Regions from separate parts of the Micromonospora cremea genome, predicted to be linked through region 1. Evidence: riboswitches for the same ligand, from Rfam matches in the RefSeq annotation. Region 1 holds a riboswitch; each other region holds the start of a gene.
What was found. Region 1 has a riboswitch for cyclic di-AMP ahead of BUS84_RS15845 (coiled-coil domain-containing protein). Riboswitches for the same ligand answer to the same signal wherever they lie in the genome.
Positions count from the first base shown of each region.

Region 2: another riboswitch for cyclic di-AMP. It lies ahead of BUS84_RS33615 (C39 family peptidase); the one in region 1 lies ahead of BUS84_RS15845 (coiled-coil domain-containing protein).
Region 3: another riboswitch for cyclic di-AMP. It lies ahead of BUS84_RS05550 (LysM peptidoglycan-binding domain-containing protein); the one in region 1 lies ahead of BUS84_RS15845 (coiled-coil domain-containing protein).
Region 4: another riboswitch for cyclic di-AMP. It lies ahead of BUS84_RS23725 (C40 family peptidase); the one in region 1 lies ahead of BUS84_RS15845 (coiled-coil domain-containing protein).

Region 1 is NZ_FSQT01000002.1:550,294-554,605, forward strand. Features, by position in the region: gene BUS84_RS15835 (HelD family protein) at 1-216, shown strand, start outside; gene BUS84_RS15840 (cation diffusion facilitator family transporter) at 324-1,241, shown strand; cyclic di-AMP (ydaO/yuaA leader) riboswitch at 1,384-1,515, shown strand; gene BUS84_RS15845 (coiled-coil domain-containing protein) at 1,572-2,585, shown strand; gene BUS84_RS15850 (hypothetical protein) at 2,704-3,222, shown strand; gene BUS84_RS15855 (SRPBCC family protein) at 3,247-3,858, opposite strand; gene BUS84_RS15860 (PfkB family carbohydrate kinase) at 4,052-4,312, shown strand, end outside.
Region 2 is NZ_FSQT01000002.1:4,287,840-4,292,151, reverse strand. Features, by position in the region: gene BUS84_RS33625 (alpha/beta fold hydrolase) at 1-190, opposite strand, end outside; gene BUS84_RS33620 (hypothetical protein) at 365-1,381, shown strand; gene BUS84_RS33615 (C39 family peptidase) at 1,450-2,298, opposite strand; cyclic di-AMP (ydaO/yuaA leader) riboswitch at 2,524-2,665, opposite strand; gene BUS84_RS33610 (hypothetical protein) at 2,952-3,722, opposite strand; gene BUS84_RS33605 (hypothetical protein) at 3,847-4,260, opposite strand.
Region 3 is NZ_FSQT01000001.1:1,255,335-1,259,646, reverse strand. Features, by position in the region: gene dinB (DNA polymerase IV) at 1-670, shown strand, start outside; gene BUS84_RS05555 (hypothetical protein) at 782-1,141, shown strand; gene BUS84_RS05550 (LysM peptidoglycan-binding domain-containing protein) at 1,209-1,877, opposite strand; cyclic di-AMP (ydaO/yuaA leader) riboswitch at 1,878-2,049, opposite strand; gene BUS84_RS05545 (ThuA domain-containing protein) at 2,216-2,878, opposite strand; gene BUS84_RS05540 (ArsR/SmtB family transcription factor) at 2,993-3,328, shown strand; gene BUS84_RS05535 (nitroreductase family protein) at 3,325-4,017, shown strand; gene htpG (molecular chaperone HtpG) at 4,092-4,312, opposite strand, start outside.
Region 4 is NZ_FSQT01000002.1:2,213,607-2,217,918, forward strand. Features, by position in the region: gene BUS84_RS23720 (N-acetylmuramoyl-L-alanine amidase) at 1-1,271, opposite strand, end outside; cyclic di-AMP (ydaO/yuaA leader) riboswitch at 1,496-1,632, shown strand; gene BUS84_RS23725 (C40 family peptidase) at 1,645-2,685, shown strand; gene dcd (dCTP deaminase) at 2,764-3,342, opposite strand; gene BUS84_RS23735 (pyridoxamine 5'-phosphate oxidase family protein) at 3,442-3,999, shown strand; tRNA gene BUS84_RS23740 (tRNA-Gly) at 4,234-4,307, shown strand.

The DNA.
Region 1 (4,312 bases):
CCGCGCCGCGACGAGGTCGCCGGCTGGCTCGGCGCACTCGGTGCGCCGCGACTGCAGGTGGTGACCAGCCTGGAGGCGAAGGGCATGGAGTACGACGGGGTGGTGCTGGTCGCCCCGAGCGAGATCCGGGCGGATCCGGGCGCCGGGGTGCGCACCCTGTATGTCGCGCTGTCCCGGGCCACCCAGCGGCTCACCACCATCGACCCGACCGGCTGACCCGCGACGGCCGGCCCCGTCGGACGGACGACCTGCCGTACACTTGCATACATAGCGATGTGAGCATACATTTGACCGGGTCCCGACGGACGACGGAGGGTGGTCTCGTGGGCGCAGGTCATGACCACCACCACGGGTCGGTCGCCAACGCCGCGCACCAGCACCGGGGGCGGCTCTGGACAGCGTTCGGGCTGCTCGCCACCCTGATGGTGGTCGAGGCGGTGGCCGCGTTCCACACCGGCTCGCTGGCCCTGCTCTCCGACGCCGGGCACATGTTCACCGACGTGCTCGGCATCGGGATGGCGCTCGCCGCGATCACCGCCACCCGGCGGGCCACCGGCGACCCGCAACGCACCTTCGGGCTCTACCGACTCGAGGTGCTCGCCGCCCTGGCCAACGCCGTCCTGCTCTCCGGCGTGGCGGTCTACGTCGTGATCGAGGCGATCGGCCGGTTCGGCGACCCGCACGAGGTGCTGGCCGGTCCGATGCTCGCGGTGGCCGCGCTCGGCCTGCTCGCCAACCTGGCCGCCTTCGCCCTGCTCCGCGCGGGGGCTCGGGAGAGCATCAACCTGCAGGGCGCCTACCTGGAGGTGCTCGGCGACCTGCTCGGCTCGCTCGGCGTGATCGGCGCGGCACTGCTCATCCAGGTCACCGACTGGTGGTGGGCCGACCCGCTCGTCGCGGTCGCCATCGGCGTGTTCATCCTGCCGCGCACCTGGCGGCTGGGACGGGCCGCGGTCCGCATCCTGGTGCAGGCCGCCCCCGAGCACCTCCAGGTGACCGCCGTGCACGACCGACTGGCCGCGGTGCCCGGCGTGGTCGAGGTGCACGACCTGCACGTCTGGACGCTCACCTCGGGCATGGAAGTGGCCTCCGCGCACCTGACCATGGCGCCCGGCGCGGATGTCGGCGTGGTGCTCTCCGCGGCTCGCGCCGCCCTGCACCAGGAGTTCCGGATCGAGCACGCGACGTTGCAGATCGAACCCGGCGCGTCCCCCGGCGCCTGCGGTTCGGTCGAATGGTAGCGGCGTTTCAGGAGCTTTACTCGGATTAGCCGGAATTTACCGTGACGACGGACGCACCGTCCGTCACATCGGCTGCACCGGCCCCAAAAGCCCCGGTAGGCTCGGTCCCGGCCTCCACCCGGCGGCGCCCACCCGGCGCCGGTGGCGGCCGCCGCCTAATCGCCCGAGCGGGCGAACCGGGGAACCACGTTCCTGGGGTGCATCCGCGTCAGCGGTAGGGATCTTCCGTCCCGAACCCGTCAGCTAACCCGGTCGGCGGCTGACGGAAGGACATGCGTAGTGGTACCAGCACGACCACCCGCCGCCCGACTGGCGGCCCTGATCGTCGCGATGTTCGCCCTCGGCGTCGCGATCCCGGCCGGCGCCGCCTCGGCCGCTCCCCCGACCGGCCTGCGGGCCGCCGCGGCACCCGACAGCGACGAAGAGGGCGGCACCCCGGCGCTGCGGGCCCAACTGGAGGCGGCCAGCAAGGGATACCTGGACGCGAAGCGCGCCCTGGACACCTCCGTACAGCGGCAGCAGCAGCTCGCCACCCAACTGAAGACCACCGAGACCGAACTGACGGCGCGCAGCGGCAAGGTCGACGAGATCGCCGGACTGGCCTACCGCACCGGCCGGCTCGGCACGGTGTCGGCGCTGCTCAACAGCGGCACCCCCGAGGGCTTCATGGACCGGGCCGTCACGCTGGACGCGGTCGCCGCCAACGAGGACCGGGCGCTGCGCGACCTCACCGCCACCAGGGACGAGGTCAACCGCACCCGCATCGCCCTGGACGGCGAGATCCGTGAGCAGCGCAAGCAGGTCACCGTCATGGCCAAGCGCAAGGAGCAGGCCGAACGGGCTCTGACCGTGGCCACCACCAAGCCCCGGACGACCGCCGACACCGGCTCCAACCGGGGCACCTCCGCCGCCAACGCAAAGGCCGCGCCGCGCAACTCCGACGGCTCCTGGCCGTCGGAGTCGTGCAGCGTCAACGACCCCACGCCGGCCACCGGCTGCATCACCCCCCGCACGCTGCACGCGCTCAACCAGGCCAAGGCCGCGGGCTTCACCCGGTACGTCTCCTGCCACCGCAACGGCGGCTCCGGTGAACACCCGAAGGGCCGGGCCTGCGACTTCGCCGCCCAGAAGAGCGGCTTCGGCGGCGACGCCACCGGCGGCGACAAGACGTACGGCAACAACCTGGCCGCGTACTTCATCCGCAACGCCGACCGGCTCGCCGTGCTCTACGTGATCTGGTACAGGCAGATCTGGCTGCCCAGCAGCGGGTGGAAGTCGTACAGCGGAGCGGGCGGCGACCCGTCCAGCGACCACACCAACCACGTGCACCTGTCGGTGTACTGACCCCGGGCGGTGCCCCGCCCCGCGGGGCACCGGCCCGCCCGGGTACGTCAGCGGACGTACCCGGGATGTCGCCGGCGGTCGGACGCCCCGGGCCGAGCCCGGCGGGCAGCATCCTGGTATGCGTCGGATCCCACCCACCGCCCGCAAGGCGCTGCTCACCCTGCACCTGGTCACCTCGCTCGGCTGGCTCGGCGCCGACCTGACGCTGCTCACGCTCGGCGTCGCGGCACAGCGCGGCGCCGACCCGGCCGTCGTCTACCCGGTTGCCGCGCTGGTCGGCACCGTGCTGTTCGCACCGTTGAGCGTGCTGGTCTGGCTGGTCGGCGTGGCCAGCGCGCTGCTCACCCCGTGGGGGCTGCTGCGCTACCGCTGGGTGCTGGTCAAACTCGTGATCACCACGGTGATGGTCGGGTTGGTGCTGTTCCTGCTCACCCCGAACCTGCGGCACGCCGGCGCGCTGGGCGCCGCCCTGCCCGCCCGAGACCGCGCCGACCTGGTGATCGCACCGGCCGTGTCGACCAGTCTGATGATCATCGCGACGGTGCTCTCCACGTACAAGCCGTGGGGGCGACGGCCGGCCGCGCGGCCCACCGTCGCGGGCCGGACCGGACGTGATCCCGCGGCAACCAGGATCTAGTGGCCTCTCCACCCGAGCAGGTCACTACATCCAGGATCGAGCGTGATCTTGACGCGACCCGGGCCTGCGCGCGGCCGCAGGCCGGGCGTGGCCTTGGTGCGGCCCGGGCCTGGGCGCGGGCCGCAGGCCGGGCCTGGGTGCGGGCCGCAGGCCGGGCCTGGGTGCGGGCTCAGTTGGCGGGCGGGGGCCGGCCGTGCGGTCCAGGGCCGCGCCCAGTCGGGTGGCCAATGCCAGGTGGGCCGCCCGGGCCTGGCGGAACGCGTACCGGAACAGCGGGGCCGGCGCGGTCAGGGTGATCTCGACGTCGACCCGGACCAGGCCGTCCGGCTCGCCGCGCAGCCGGGTGTGGTTGCGCACCGTGGTGGCCGGCCACTGGCGGGCCACCATGACGATCTCGTCGTCCTCACTGATCAGCACGTCCGCCTGGTACGTGGTCCGGAAGCGCAGCGGGCCGGCCACCAGCCGGTCGCTGATCGCGTAGCTGGCCCGGGCACCGGGTCGGGGCGGCAGCCGGCGAACCTGGACGATCAGCGGGTGCAGCTCGCCCTGCCGGGTCAGGTCGCTCAGCAGCGCCGCGGCCTCGCGGGGAGTGCAGCGGGCCTGGACGGTGTAGCTGAAGGTATCGCTCCTGAGCACACCGTCTCCCGCCGTCGTTGGTCGCACGATCGTCCCGCACCCCGGTCGGGCTGGCAACGCCCGGACGGACACGGACCGTTGCCTCGGCATTCACACCGCGTTCCCACTACGGTCGGCTGATGGGTAACCACCCGCCGTGACGAGCGACGGAGGACGTGAGCATGAACGGGTACGACCGGTGAGCGGGCACGTGATGGTCTTCGCGCCCACGCCGCAGCTGACGGTGACCGTGGACCAGCCGAACGATCAGCCCGAGTTGCACCTGCACCCGGGCGGGCAGGGCGTCTGGCAGGCCCGGATGGTGATGTCGCTCGGGGTCGACGTGGTGCTCTGCACCGCGCTCGGCGGCGAGATCGGCCAGGTGCTGGAGCCGCTGCTCGTCAGCGAGGGAGTGGACCTCAAGGTGGTGGTCCGTGACTCCGGCAGCGGCGGGTACGTGCACGACCGCCGGGAC
Region 2 (4,312 bases), 3.7 Mb from region 1:
CAGCGAACGAGTACGACGGCAGCGGCGCCGACCAGCCGTGACCGGCGAGGTCCGGTGCGAGCCACCGCCCCGGCCAGTGCTGCTCCAGCAGCGGCGCCCAGGGCAGCCAGACGTCGCCGGTCGCCCCCATTCCGTGCAGCAGCAGCAGGACCGGCCCGCGGCCGGCTTGACCACCCGATTCATCCACCACGGCCGCAGTCTCCCACGGTTCGGCGACGGGTACGAGAGTCCCGGTCGGCGGCACGCGGGGGGACACCGATCGATGGAGATCCACTGTAGAGTTCGCCGCCTGGAAGGGCAGAGTCATCTGTCGATCCCTTGGGGAGAGGAGTCCACCGAGCTCACGAGGCAACGATCAGCACTGGTGGCGGCCCTGGCGGCCGTCGCACTCGGCTCGGCGCCCAGTGCCCCCGCGCTCGCCACCACCCCGAGCGTCCCCGCATCGGGTGCCGACGTGGTGGCGGCGGCCGATCGCGTCCTGCGGGTCTACAACAACAACATCGAGAACCTGGTGGTGAACAACTCCGACGGGACCTGCACCCGGATCTCCGGGCCGGACCACCTGACCTCGATCCTGGTCGACGACGCCGGCCGCACCGGCACCAGTGGCGTGGTGGCACCGGACATCCTGATCGTCCAGCAGGTGCGCGGCACCGGCCAGGCCGAGGCGTACGCCGATCAACTGTCGGCCAAGTTCGGCTACCCGGCGGGCACCTACCGGGCGATCGTGGCCTGGAGTGACCCGGAGCCGTGGGGCAGCACGCACAAGTGCAGCTCGCAGTCGCTGGGCGACCTCAAGAAGAAGCAGACCAACGGGATCATCTGGAACACCAGGACCCTCAGCCTCGCCGCCGGCGACATCTCGAAGTACTGGAGCGCGGGCTGGCTCAAGCCGGGCACGGCGTACTCCAACGGCGCCGGGTGCACGCTGTACAAGCCGCCGAACAGCGACCCGGACAGCACCGACTACTACAAGTGGAAGCGCAGCAGCGCCATCGCGGCCCGGTTCACCATCAAGGCGACCGGCACCAGCGTGTTCGCCGCGACCATGCACCTGCCCGAGGAGAACCGGCAGAACGCCTGCGCCGGCGACGGCGACCGGGGCATCGCCAACACCGGCATCCACCTCGGTGCGGACGCGACCAGCCTGTTGAACGCCTCCACGATCCGCATCGTGGGGATCGACGCGAACCGCACCGGCATCGCGCCGAGCACGTTGAGCGGGTACGGCATGACCGGCTACGGATCGAAGGCCACCAGCGGCTCCAGCAAGATCGACTACCTCTTCGTGGAGGGCAGCGTGCAACCGTCCAGCATCGACCACACGGTCAGCGGGACGAAGTCGAACCACCTCGCGCTGTACGGCTTCATCGGCTACTGACCGCACGGAGAAACGCCGCGGGCGCCGGCCCCTTGTGGGGGACGGCGCCCGCGGCGGCTGCGCCCGGGTCAGGCGGAGTAGCCCCGAGTGGCGATCCAGTTCGCCAGGTCGATCGTGGTGATCCAGTACGACGGGTCGGCGGCGTTCGCCGAGTCGGCGATCCGCACGGTCCGGCCGTTGTCCTTGTAGCCCACCACGGCGATGTAGTGCCCGCCGCCGTAGGAGTGCCAGCCACCATCGGTGTCGGTGGCGTCGCCGACGACGTTGGCCACCACGCCGCGGCCGGCGGTGATCGCCGCGACCACGTCGGCCTGGAGCTGGTCCATCTGGGCCGGGCTGGGCGTGCCGGCGAACATCCGGGTCCGGTACGGGGAGCCCTTCACCTCGGCGTTGAGCACCCGGGTGGTGTCCAGGGCCGAGTTGGTGCCCATCTCGGTGGTGCCCAGCTCGCCGCCGAGCTCGTCCTGGGTGCGGTCGATACCGGTGGCGCTGAGCGCGTTGCGGGTAGCCGCGGGTCCACAGTTGTAGTACGTGTTCTGCGCCTGGTAGTCGTAGTCGAGCACCTTGGTCGCGGGCGGCTTCGGCGGGGCCGGCTTACGGGTCAGATCCGGGTTGCCGCTGGCCTTGGCGGCGGGCGACGCGGCGCTGGCCGTCGGGGCGGCGGTGCTCGGCGAGGTGCTGGCCGAGGGGTCCGCGACGCGCGCCTCGCCGCGGGACGCGATGGTGTCGCTACGCATCTCGGCGACCGTGGTCGCGGTGTGCTGGCTGGCCGGGGCGTCGTCGGCGCCGGCGATCAGGGCGCCGGTGGTGGTCGCGAGCGCCAAGGCCGCGGCGGAGGCGGCGACGATCTGGTAGGGGCGCTCGGTGGCGAGACGACGGAGCTGACGCTTCAGGGTGTGCTTCACGGGGTCCTCCACGGATGGGGGGGAGAGCGGCACACCGGGCCGGACCGATATCCGGGCAGGCGCCAGCGCGCGGACCGTGGTCCGCGGGTGGTGAACCGCTCAGGGGATTGCCCGGCGTGGCCGGGTGGGAGAGGCGGTGACCCGGGGGTCAGCTCACCGGACGGATGAGCGGGGGCACCGCGGCGCCGTGGAGGCAGGGGAACAACCGAGGAGTGGAGAGGTGCTGCACGAGGATGGAACTCCTTCCGACACCGCCTACCGGGTTAGCTGACGGATTCGGGCGGGAAGATCGCCCTACCGCGGGCCGTGGCTCGCGGATTCACCCCGGACTTACTGATGGGTCCCCGGTTCGTTGATCACGATTGAGCGGGTCGGCGCGGCGTCGCCTCTTGCGATCGGTTACCGCACCGGACGGGACGACACTACTGGCCTGTTCAATCCCTGCCAAGCCAGGTTCACCTGCGTAAACCTGAAATCGAGCGCTAATTTCTGCGCGTATTGCCACTGACGTGACTCGATGGGACAACCGGTTACGGCGGCGATGCTGGGCGACAAGCGGACAGGCCGTCGACAACGGCACGGCATTCGCGGGGAAAATTCGTCCGAACGCGACGTGCGCCCGATTTCCCGCCGGTGTGACCGGGCTCACCCGCCAATTCGGAAGGTCAGCCCACGCGGGCCGGACGCCAGCGCGTCGCGGCTGCCGGACGGAACGCCGCCGTCACCGTCCGGCGGGCCGGCGCCAGGTTCGGCCGCAGCCGGGCCGCCGCCGCGTACGCCTCCTCGGCGAGGACGCGGGCCGACTCGGCGGCCAGCTCCGCGTCGCGCCAGGCCGACCGTTCCCGCCCGGCGGCCGCCCGGTAGTCGGCGAGCCTCGCGTCCCGCACCGCCCGACTGAGCAGCACCTCCTGCTCGACCGGGTGCCGGCGGGGATCCCAACCGTGCCGATGCGTGAACACGTCACCGAGCTGCCGCATGGACAGGTCCCCGCGCCAGTGCGCCGCCATCGCCGCGCGGTGCAGGTAGCGCTCCCGGCCGGCGTACTCGGCGGGGGTGCGCGGGGTACGCGGGGTGGGCAGCGCCCCGGCGCCGGCGAACCGACGGGCGGCGGTGTCCGCCTCGTCGTACGCGGCCCACGCCCGCTCCACCTGCTCCTGAGCGGCCAGCCAGTCGGCGCGCCGTCGACGGGCGGTCTGCGCCGCGCCCGCCGCGGCGACGGCCACCTCCTCGGCGTACCGCCGCAGGTCGGCGGCCTCGGCCGCGGCGGCCTCCCGGGCGGTGGGCGCCGCGGGGGTCGGGTCGACGGCCGGCTGGTCCCGCTCCGGGCGGGCGACCAGCACGGTGAGCACGGTCAGCGCCAGCAGGAACAGTGCCGACCAGATGGCGGCGGCCTGGGGCACTTCGGTCAGGAACTGGTAGAAGACGACGGTCTCCATGGTCGGCACCTCGGGGTGAGAGCTGTGCGATGGGAACCGCACGGTCGTGGCGGAGCCACGGATCGGCGGCGTGCGGAGCTGACGGCTCGACAGGCGCGGCGGGAGGGACGCTCGTCCCGGTGGCTCAGCGCGCGGGTGGGGCCCGGGGCGCTCGGCTGGCGCGGCCGTCGGTGCGGGGCAGCGGGTCGGCCCCGGCGTCGCGCACCCGGGTCGCGCCGGTCGGAGCAGCGGGGACGACGGTCAGCACGCCGGGCGGCACCGGCTGCGGGTCGGCCGACCATTCCGTGGACGCCGTCTCGGCGGCCCACTCAGCGGTCGCGTGCTCCGCGTCATCCACCGCGGCGGACCGGCACGACGGCGCGAGCGGACCGGGGGTGAACGCCGACGGCGCGGCGGCCGGCGCCACCGACGACGCGGCCGAGGCCGGGGCCTGACCGGCGCCGAGCGCCAGGGCGGCGACGACGGCGAAGCTGGCCAGCACGCGTGCCGCCCAGCGCGCCACCCACCACAGCGGACAGGTGAGCGCGGCCGGAAGCACGTTCCCACGCTACCGCCGCGGCCGATCGAGCGCATCGGTGCCGGGCGTGTCG
Region 3 (4,312 bases), on a different contig from region 1:
GCTGCCGGTGGAACGGCTCTGGGGCGTCGGCCCGATCACCGCCGCGAAGCTGCGGGAACGACGGATCCGTACCGTCGGCGAGGTGGCCCGGCTCGGCGAGGCGGCGCTGGTGTCACTGCTCGGCGCCGGCGCCGGCCGGCACCTGCACGCCCTGGCGCACAACCGCGACCCTCGGGCGGTGCAGGTCGGCCGCCGGCGCGGCTCGATGGGCGCGCAGCACGCGCTGAGCCGGACGCCACACGCACCGGCGGAGCTGGACGCCGTCCTGGCCGGCCTGGTCGACCGGGTCACCCGGCGGATGCGGGCGGCCGGGCGGTCCGGGCGCACGGTGGTGCTGCGGCTGCGCTTCGGCGACTACACCCGGGCGACCCGCTCCCACACCATCGGCAAGGCGACCGCGGACACCACGCCGCTGCTGGCCGCCGCGCGGACGCTGCTGCGGGTCGCCCTGCCCGAGATCGGCCGGCGGGGCGTCACGCTGATCGGCGTGTCGGTCGGCAACCTGGACGACAACCCGGTCCAGCCGGAGCTGCCGTTCCACCACGACCCGGGGGCCGAGCTGGACGCCGCGGTGGACGCGGTCCGCGACCGGTTCGGATCGGCGGCGCTCACCCGCGCGGTGCTGCTCGGCCGGGATCCAGGCGTCGAGATGCCGCTGCTGCCGGACTGACCGCACCGGGTGGCGGCGTGGCGGCTGCGCCGGACATCACAGGCCGCGAGGGTTTAGCGATTACCTGAGCGGTGACGTAATGAAGATTCAGCCTTACCAGGGGGGACCACCATGTCCGACGACACCAGCAACCGTCCGAGCCGGCGCGAGCAGCGTCCCGGCGACGTGACCGACCCGCTGCTCTGGCAGCTCGCGATCGACGTGCTCAGCGCCCACGAGCCGGACGAGGACGGCGCCTGCCACAACCTGCTCTGTGCCGGCCAGCCGTGGCCGTGCGCGGCCCGCCGCTCCGCTGAACAGTCACTGCGGCTGGCCCGTGGTGCGGCCGACACACCGTCCACAGTCAGTCCGGAGCGGGGCGAGGACGCCGCCGACCGCGCTGACCGGCCCGGTGACGGCGTTCCGGCCGCGCGCCGCGCCTGGTCCGGGTCGGTGCCGGCGCGTCCCGATGCTGCCGCGTCGGCCGCCTGACGCCCACCCCTCCTCGACACGCCCGCGGGCGCCCGACCGGAATCCGGTCGGGCGCCCGCGGCGTGCGTCAGAGGGCGAGCCGCTGACCCGGGAAGATCAGACCGGGATCCGCGCCGATCAGCTGACGGTTGCGCTCGTACAGGGCCTGCCAGCCGCCGGCCACCTGATGGGCGTGGGCGATCTCCGACAGGGTGTCGCCCGGCTTGACCAGGTACGCCCCGCTGCCCGAAGAGGGCGCGCTGCGCTCGTGGTTGCGGGTCGCCGGCTGCTCGCCGCGCGACGACCGCTGCTGCGGCTTCGACGTCGAGTCGGACTTCGAGGTGGACTTCGACGACGACTTCGTCGAGGACTTCGCGGTGGAGCCGCCCGACGAGCCGCCCTTCTTGCCGCACGTCGGCCAGGCGCCGATGCCCTGCCCGTCGAGCACCTTCTCGGCGATCGCGATCTGCTCGCCGCGGCTGGCCAGGTCGGCGCGGGCGGCGTACTTCTTGCCGCCGTAGCCGGCCCAGGTGCTCTGCGAGAACTGCAACCCGCCGTAGTAGCCGTTGCCGGTGTTGATGTGCCAGTTGCCGCTGGACTCGCACTGGGCGATCGCGTCCCAGTTGACCCCGGCCTGGGCCGGGGCGGCCGGGCCGAAGAGGGCGACGGCCCCGGTGACCGCGCCGACGGCGAGGGTGCCGACGGCGACGCGGCGGGTGGTGACCCGTCGATGACGGGGCGTGTATTCAGATGCCATGTGAGCTTCCTCCACGCCGGCGAGGTGAGCTGTCGGGTTCGGGCCGAGGAGCCCGGCCGCGCGGTGGCGGCTTCACCCCGAGGTGACGTGCACCGAGGAACGTTGGGTCCCCCGCTCCTGCCCGGGTGACTGGGTTCCGACGACCGGGGGCAGGATTTGGCGTTGCCGGTCGCGGTGTCCGCATTGGCGAACCCGACCGACGTTAGGCACGGTTGGTGACGGTCGCCCACCCCCTGTGAACTTCTTCACCGGGGCACGCGGGACGACCCGCGCAGCGGTTGCGGGTGTCCCGAGACTGTGCAGTGACCACGATGGACCGTTTCCGATCGGGTCGGATTTCAGGCGTCGCGCCGGAGCCAGGCCACGATGCGGCCCAGCAGCTCCACGTGCGCCGGCGACTCGTACGACCGGACGTCATGGCCGAGTGCGTTGTAGACGGCCCGGCCATCCCCTACCGTGCGCGCCCAGATCAGCGGGTGGATGGCGCCGCCTTCCTCGTGGACGTAGAGAGGCTCGATCTTCGCGTCGGCGATCAACTCCAGGTCGGTGTAGCGCTCGTCGTAGACCTCGAAGTCACCGAGCCCCTCGGTGAGCGGATGCGCGACGCCGGAGCGGCGGATCAGGCTCGGGCCGATCGGCGGGTGGTAGGTCCGGCCGGGGTCCCAGGCGGCGCCGATCGTGGATCGCCAGCTCGGCAGCCGGGGAAACGCGATGGTGGCGCTGTGGGTGGCGAGCAGACTGCCGCCGCGGGCCAGGAAGGCGTCGAGGATGCGCGCGAAGTCCTCGTCCTCGGAAATCGGGGTCGAGCGGTTGGCGCTCGCGTTGACCACCAGCAGGCGGGTGCCGTCGAGTGCGGCGTCGAGCTGGCCGACGGAGGTCACGGTCGCCACCGGGTCGGTGTCGCCGATCAGGCTGGCGATCTTGGCGCTGGTCTCGGCCAATGGGTGCCAGGGATCGGCGTGCGGGCCTTCGCCGCTGAAGATGACGGTGTCGACGGACATGACGCTGCTCCGTTCGTGATCGTGGGCTGCGTTACTCGCCGGCCGAGCCGGCGCTCGCCGGACCTTCGTTTCGATGATTCCCGAAATCCCGAAATGAAAGCTAGCATGGTGTCCATGAGAGCCCTGCATCATCCCGATCTCGCCTCGGTCGACCTGGCCACGCTGCTCGGCGCCCTCGCGGACCCGGTGCGCCTGAGCGTCGTACGGCAGCTGGCCCGGGCCGGTGGCGTCGTCTGCGGAAAGTTCGAGGCGTTGTCCGAGGTCAGCATGTCGACGCTCTCGCACCATCTGAAGGTCCTGCGAGAGGCCGGCGTCCTCCGCGTCACGCCGAACGGCAGTTTCCGCCGTCACGAATTGCGCGCCGACGAGATCAATGAGCGGTTTCCCGGTGTCCTTCCCGCGATCACTGCGAACCTTGAGATTCCCCAGCGCACGGGAGCACCGGCATGACCGACTCGAGATCTACCCGGCCCGACGCGACGGGCACGCTCGGCCTGAGCGCCGACGAGGTCCTGACCACGACGCGCGCCGTCCGGAAGCGTCTCGACCTGCGACGCCCGGTCCCCCGGGACGTCATCGAGGACTGCCTCCGGATCGCCCTGCAGGCACCCAGTGGCCGGAACAGGCAGCGCTGGGACTTCATCTTCGTCGAGGACCAGGAGACCCGCGCCGCCGTCGCGCGGCTGTGGCGGCTTGGCCTGATGGCCCCACCACCCGCCTCCGGGAGCGCCGGTCCCGCCTTCAGCCGGATGGACTTCGCCTCCGCGCAGTGGGGTCGCATCGCCGGCAGCCTGCAACACCTCGCGGACCACCTGCACGAGGCTCCGCTGCTGCTCATTCCGTGTCTGCGCGTCGAGTCACGCGCGGAGCTCGACAGCGTTCGCGGACAGGCGGGGGCCTGGGGTTCGGTCATACCAGCGTTCTGGAGCTTCATGCTGGCCGCCCGGGAGCGCGGGCTGGGCACCGCGTGGACCACGAGCCATCTCAGCTACGAGCGGGAGATGGCCGACCTGCTCGACATCCCCTACGACACCGTCGTGCAGGTGGCCCTCACCCCGGTGGCCTACACCCTCGGCACGGACTTCAAGCCCGGGCCCCGCGCGGACGCCGGAGCTTTCGCTCATTGGGATCGCTGGTAGCAGGTGCCACGGCTCGGGCCCGGCCGGCGGGGGCCCGCTGAGCGGGCGGCCCGCCGGCCGGAGGGGTCCGTCGGTCAGAGGCTGCGCGCCAGCCGGTCGGCCAGCGCCCGGGTGAAGCGGGCCGGGTCGGCCAGCTCGCCACCCTCGGCGAGCACCGCCAGGCCGTACAGCAGCTCGGCCGTCTCGGTCAGCGCCTCGGAGCCCCCGCTCTGCTCGTGGGCCTTGCGCAGCCCGGCGACCAGCGGGTGACCGGGATTGATCTCCAGGATCCGCTTCGCCGACGGGACCTCGTGCC
Region 4 (4,312 bases), 1.7 Mb from region 1:
TCCCAGTACGGGCCCGGGTCCCAGTGCATCCCGGGCACGTTCGCCGCGACGGTGCCAGGCACGTTGTCGTGGCCGATGATGTGCTGGCGGTCCAGAGGGATACCCAGCCGCTGGGCGAGGTGCCGGACCAGTTTGGCGGAGGTCCGGTACATCGCCTCGGTGTACCAGGTGCCCTGCGCGGCGAAGCCCTCGTGTTCCAGCCCGATCGACTTGGCGTCGACGTACCAGTTGCCGGCGTGCCAGGCGACGTCCTTGGTCTTCACGTGCTGGGCGATGTGCCCGTCCACCGAGCGCAGCGAGTAGTGCCAGCTCACGTAGGTGGGGTCTTGGACGAGTTGCAGCGTGGTCGCCCAGCTCGCCTCGGTGTCGTGGATGACGATGTACTCGATCTTCTGCCGGCCGGGTCGGTCGGAGAGGTCGTGGTTGCCGTAGTCCCCGGCGCCGAACGCCTCGTACGGCGCCGGGATCCACTCGCAGGAGATGGTGCGGGGGCACTCCAGCCCGTCCGGGCGGGCGAGCCGGCGCAGTCCCAGCCGGTCCAGCCAGGAACGCTGGGGTTGGATCGCCCGGGCCGCCAGCGTGATCCGCTGGCCGTCGTCGGTCACCCGGGACTCGCCGGCGCCGATGGTGGTGAACACCTCGTCGGCGAAGGCGGCCGCGGCGTCCGCGCTGTCCGCGCCGGCGTAGCGGGCCACCGCGCCGTACCAGGCTGCCGGGTCGGTGTCGGCGCCCACCGGAGCGCCGATCTCCCGCTGGTACGCGGCCAGCAGTGCCGCGCCGCCACGGATGTTGACGCTCGCGTCGGTACGCAGTGACTCGGGATCGGCGCCGGTCAGCGCGGCGGCGGCGTCAACGGTCTGCAACGCGGCGGCGGGTGGCGCGGGCTCCTCGGCCGGTCGGGGCGCCAACGCCCGGGCGGGGCGGGAGTCGTCGCCGCGCGGGTCTTCGGTGCCGGCGTCGTGGTGGCCGCGCCCGGGTAGGGCGACCACGTGCCGGGCGTCGGTCAGGTGCATCGGGCCGTAGCCGCCGCTGGTGCTCGGTGTGCCGGCGTTGCTGTCCCAGCGCGATTCCAGATAGGAGACACCGAGCAGCACGTCGGCCGGCACGCCGTACTCGGTCGCCGCGGCGGCGTACTGCTGCTGGCGGTCGGCGGTGGGTGCGGCCGCGGCTGGGCCGGCGGGTAGTGGTACCGCGGTCGCGGCGGCGACCACGGCGGCGGCGAGCAGTGCGCGCGCCGGCCGGTGAACAGGGTTGGACGGTGCATCGACCACCCTAGATCTGACGGGCGAAGGTGAGGTCACCTTCACCCCGCCCGGAGCGCGCGTCAATACCTTTCCTGCTACCGATGTTCGTGGAAGGAAACCTCCAGCTGTGGTCGTCGCCCCCGGCAATCGGTACGGAGTGTCACGGCCCCACCGGTTGCGGATCGGTAACGGCCGTCTCTACTCTGGTCATTCGTCGGGCCGACAGCAGCTCCGCCCACCCGGGCGGTAACGGACCGACACCGCCGAGTCGCTTCCGAGCGAGCCGGGGACCCAGGTTTTCCGGGGTGAATCCGCAGCCACTGCGGTAGGGCGTCCACCTTCCCGCCCGAACCCGTCAGCTAACCCGGTAGGCGGTCAGGAAGAAGGAGTACGGAACCCGGTGGCTCACCATGCCCCGCGGCCGTCGTCCGAGCGGTCGGCGTCAGCCGGCCCGACGTCGATCGTGCCGCGCCCACGCTGGTCCCGCTTCACCACCGCCCTCGCCGCCCTGGTCGGCGTTGCCGTCGTCCTGACGGGCAGCGCCACGGCGGCCCACGCCGACCCGTCCGTCGCCGAGATCGAGCGCCAGATCGACGCCGACTGGAACAAGCTCGAACCGATCATCGAACGGCACAACGCCGCCCGGACCGACCTGGCCGCGAAGCGCAAGCAGGCCGACGCGCTGGCCGCCCGGATCGCCCCGCTGGAGCGCCAGGTCGACGCCGCGATGGACAAGGTCAGCTCCCTGGCTGTCCGCGCGTACAAGGGCGAGAACGTCTCCACCGTCAACGCCGTGCTGGGCAGCCGGTCGCCCAGCGAGGTGGTCGGGCAGCTCGAGATGCTCGACCGGTTCGCGCACGACCAGCAGCAGGACGTGCGGCAGGTGTCCGACCTGCGTGACGAGCTGGCCCGGCAGAAGGCGCCACTGGACGAGATGGTGGCCCAGCTGACCCGGACCGAGGCCCAGCTGGCGGCCAAGAAGAAGCAGATCAACGACGAGATCGACCGCCTGCAGAAGCTGCGTCTCAAGGTCTACGGCAACGGTGGCGGCGGCCCGCTGCGTCCGGCCCCGTGCCCGGCCAGCTACCCCGGCGGTGGTGCCGGCGTGGCCGTCAAGTTCGCCTGCGCGCAGATCGGCAAACCCTACGTGTGGGGCGCCGAGGGCCCGAACTCGTACGACTGCTCCGGGCTGATGCTGGCCGCCTGGGCCAAGGCCGGGGTGTCACTGCCGCACAACGCCGCCCAGCAGAGCCGGGTGACCAAGGACGTCAGCAGGGCCGACCTGCGCGCCGGCGACCTGGTCTTCTACTACAGCGACATCCACCACGTCGGCATGTACGTCGGCGGTGGCTGGGTCGTGCACGCCTCGCAGGCCGGTCAACCGATCAAGATGAAGAAGGTCGACGACGGCCCCATCCACAGCTACGGCCGCCCAGGCTGAGATGTAAGGAGGGGCCCCTTCTCGTATAGGAGGGGCCCCTCCTTGACATCCGGCGGGCGCAATGCCCGACGGGTGGCTTCAGCGGGTCGGCCAGGTGCGCCAGTGCTGCCAGGCGCGGCTCGGTGTCGGCCCGCGCTGCCCCTGGTAGCGCGAGCCGTAGACCGCCGAGCCGTACGGGTGCTCGGCCGGAGAGGAGAGCCGGAAGATGCAGAGCTGCCCGATCTTCATGCCCGGCCAGAGGGTGATCGGCAGGTTCGCCACGTTGGACAGCTCCAGCGTCACGTGCCCGGAGAAGCCCGGGTCGATGAAGCCGGCGGTGGAATGCGTGAGCAGGCCCAGCCGGCCCAGGCTCGACTTGCCCTCCAGTCGGCCGGCAAGCTCGTTGCCGAGCGAGATCACCTCCAGCGTCGAGGCGAGCACGAACTCCCCCGGGTGCAGCACGAACGGCTCGCCGTCGGGCACCTCGACGACCGACGTGAGGTCGTCCTGCTGCATCGCCGGGTCGATGTGGGTGTAGAGATGGTTGTTGAAGACCCGGAACAGCCGGTCGAGTCGTACGTCGATGCTGGACGGTTGGACCAGGGTGGGCTCGAACGGCTCCAGGCCCAGCGTGCCGGCCTTGATCTCGGAGACCAGGTCGCGGTCGGAGAGCAGCATCGGACCACCATAGCGGCGTTGTGGGCGACAGCCAGATCCGGTGCCGGTGACCAGCGCGTCGAGGTCGCTGGTCGTACATTTGTTCGATAGAATACCGGCATGGCTTCCTGGTCCGAATTCGCCGCCGACGAGCCCCGACTCGCCGACGGGATCCGCGTTCTCCTCCAGCAGTACGGGCCGGGCTTCGGCTACCTGGCCACGGTCCGCGCCGACGGCGGGCCGCGGGTCCATCCGGTCTCCCCGGTCATCACCGACGAGGGTCTCTTCTGCTTCATTCTCGACTCGCCGAAGCGCCGCGACCTCGAACGCGACGGCCGTTACGCGCTGCACTCGTTCCCGCCGGAGGAGAGCGACGACGAGGCGTACGTGGCGGGGCGCGCCTGGCCGGTGACCGATCCGGCCCAGGTGGCCCGGCTGGCGCAGAGCGCGCGGGCTGCCCCGCAGGTCGACTGGCGGCTGTTCGAGTTCACCGTCGACGTGGCGATGCTGGCTCGCCGCGAGCACCACGGCGCCGGTTTCCCCGGTGGCGCGCCGGGTGGGCCGGCCGTTCAGGTCTGGCTCGACCCGCACGCTCCGCCCGCGGCGGCCGGGCCGTCCTCCGTACCGCAGACCCGCCCGGCCCGCCGCAGCCGTGACGTCCAGCGCTCGGCCGCCTGACCGCGGCCCACGATCCGGTCCTGGGGAAAGACGCCGGTGCCGGCCCCGTCGTGACGGGGCCGGCACCGGTGGTACGCGGGAGCTACGCCGCGCGGTACGCGTTCCACGCGGTCAGCATGCGGCTGGCCTGCCCGGGGTGAGTGGTCCCTGCGGCGCGGCCGGGTGGTGAGCCCGGCGCACCGTGGGGGCACCTGGGTGCACCGGCTGGGTGACTCAGGTACAGTGGTGCCGCTTGCGGGTGTAGTTCAATGGCAGAACATCAGCTTCCCAAGCTGACAGTGCGGGTTCGATTCCCGTCACCCGCTCCAGCGTG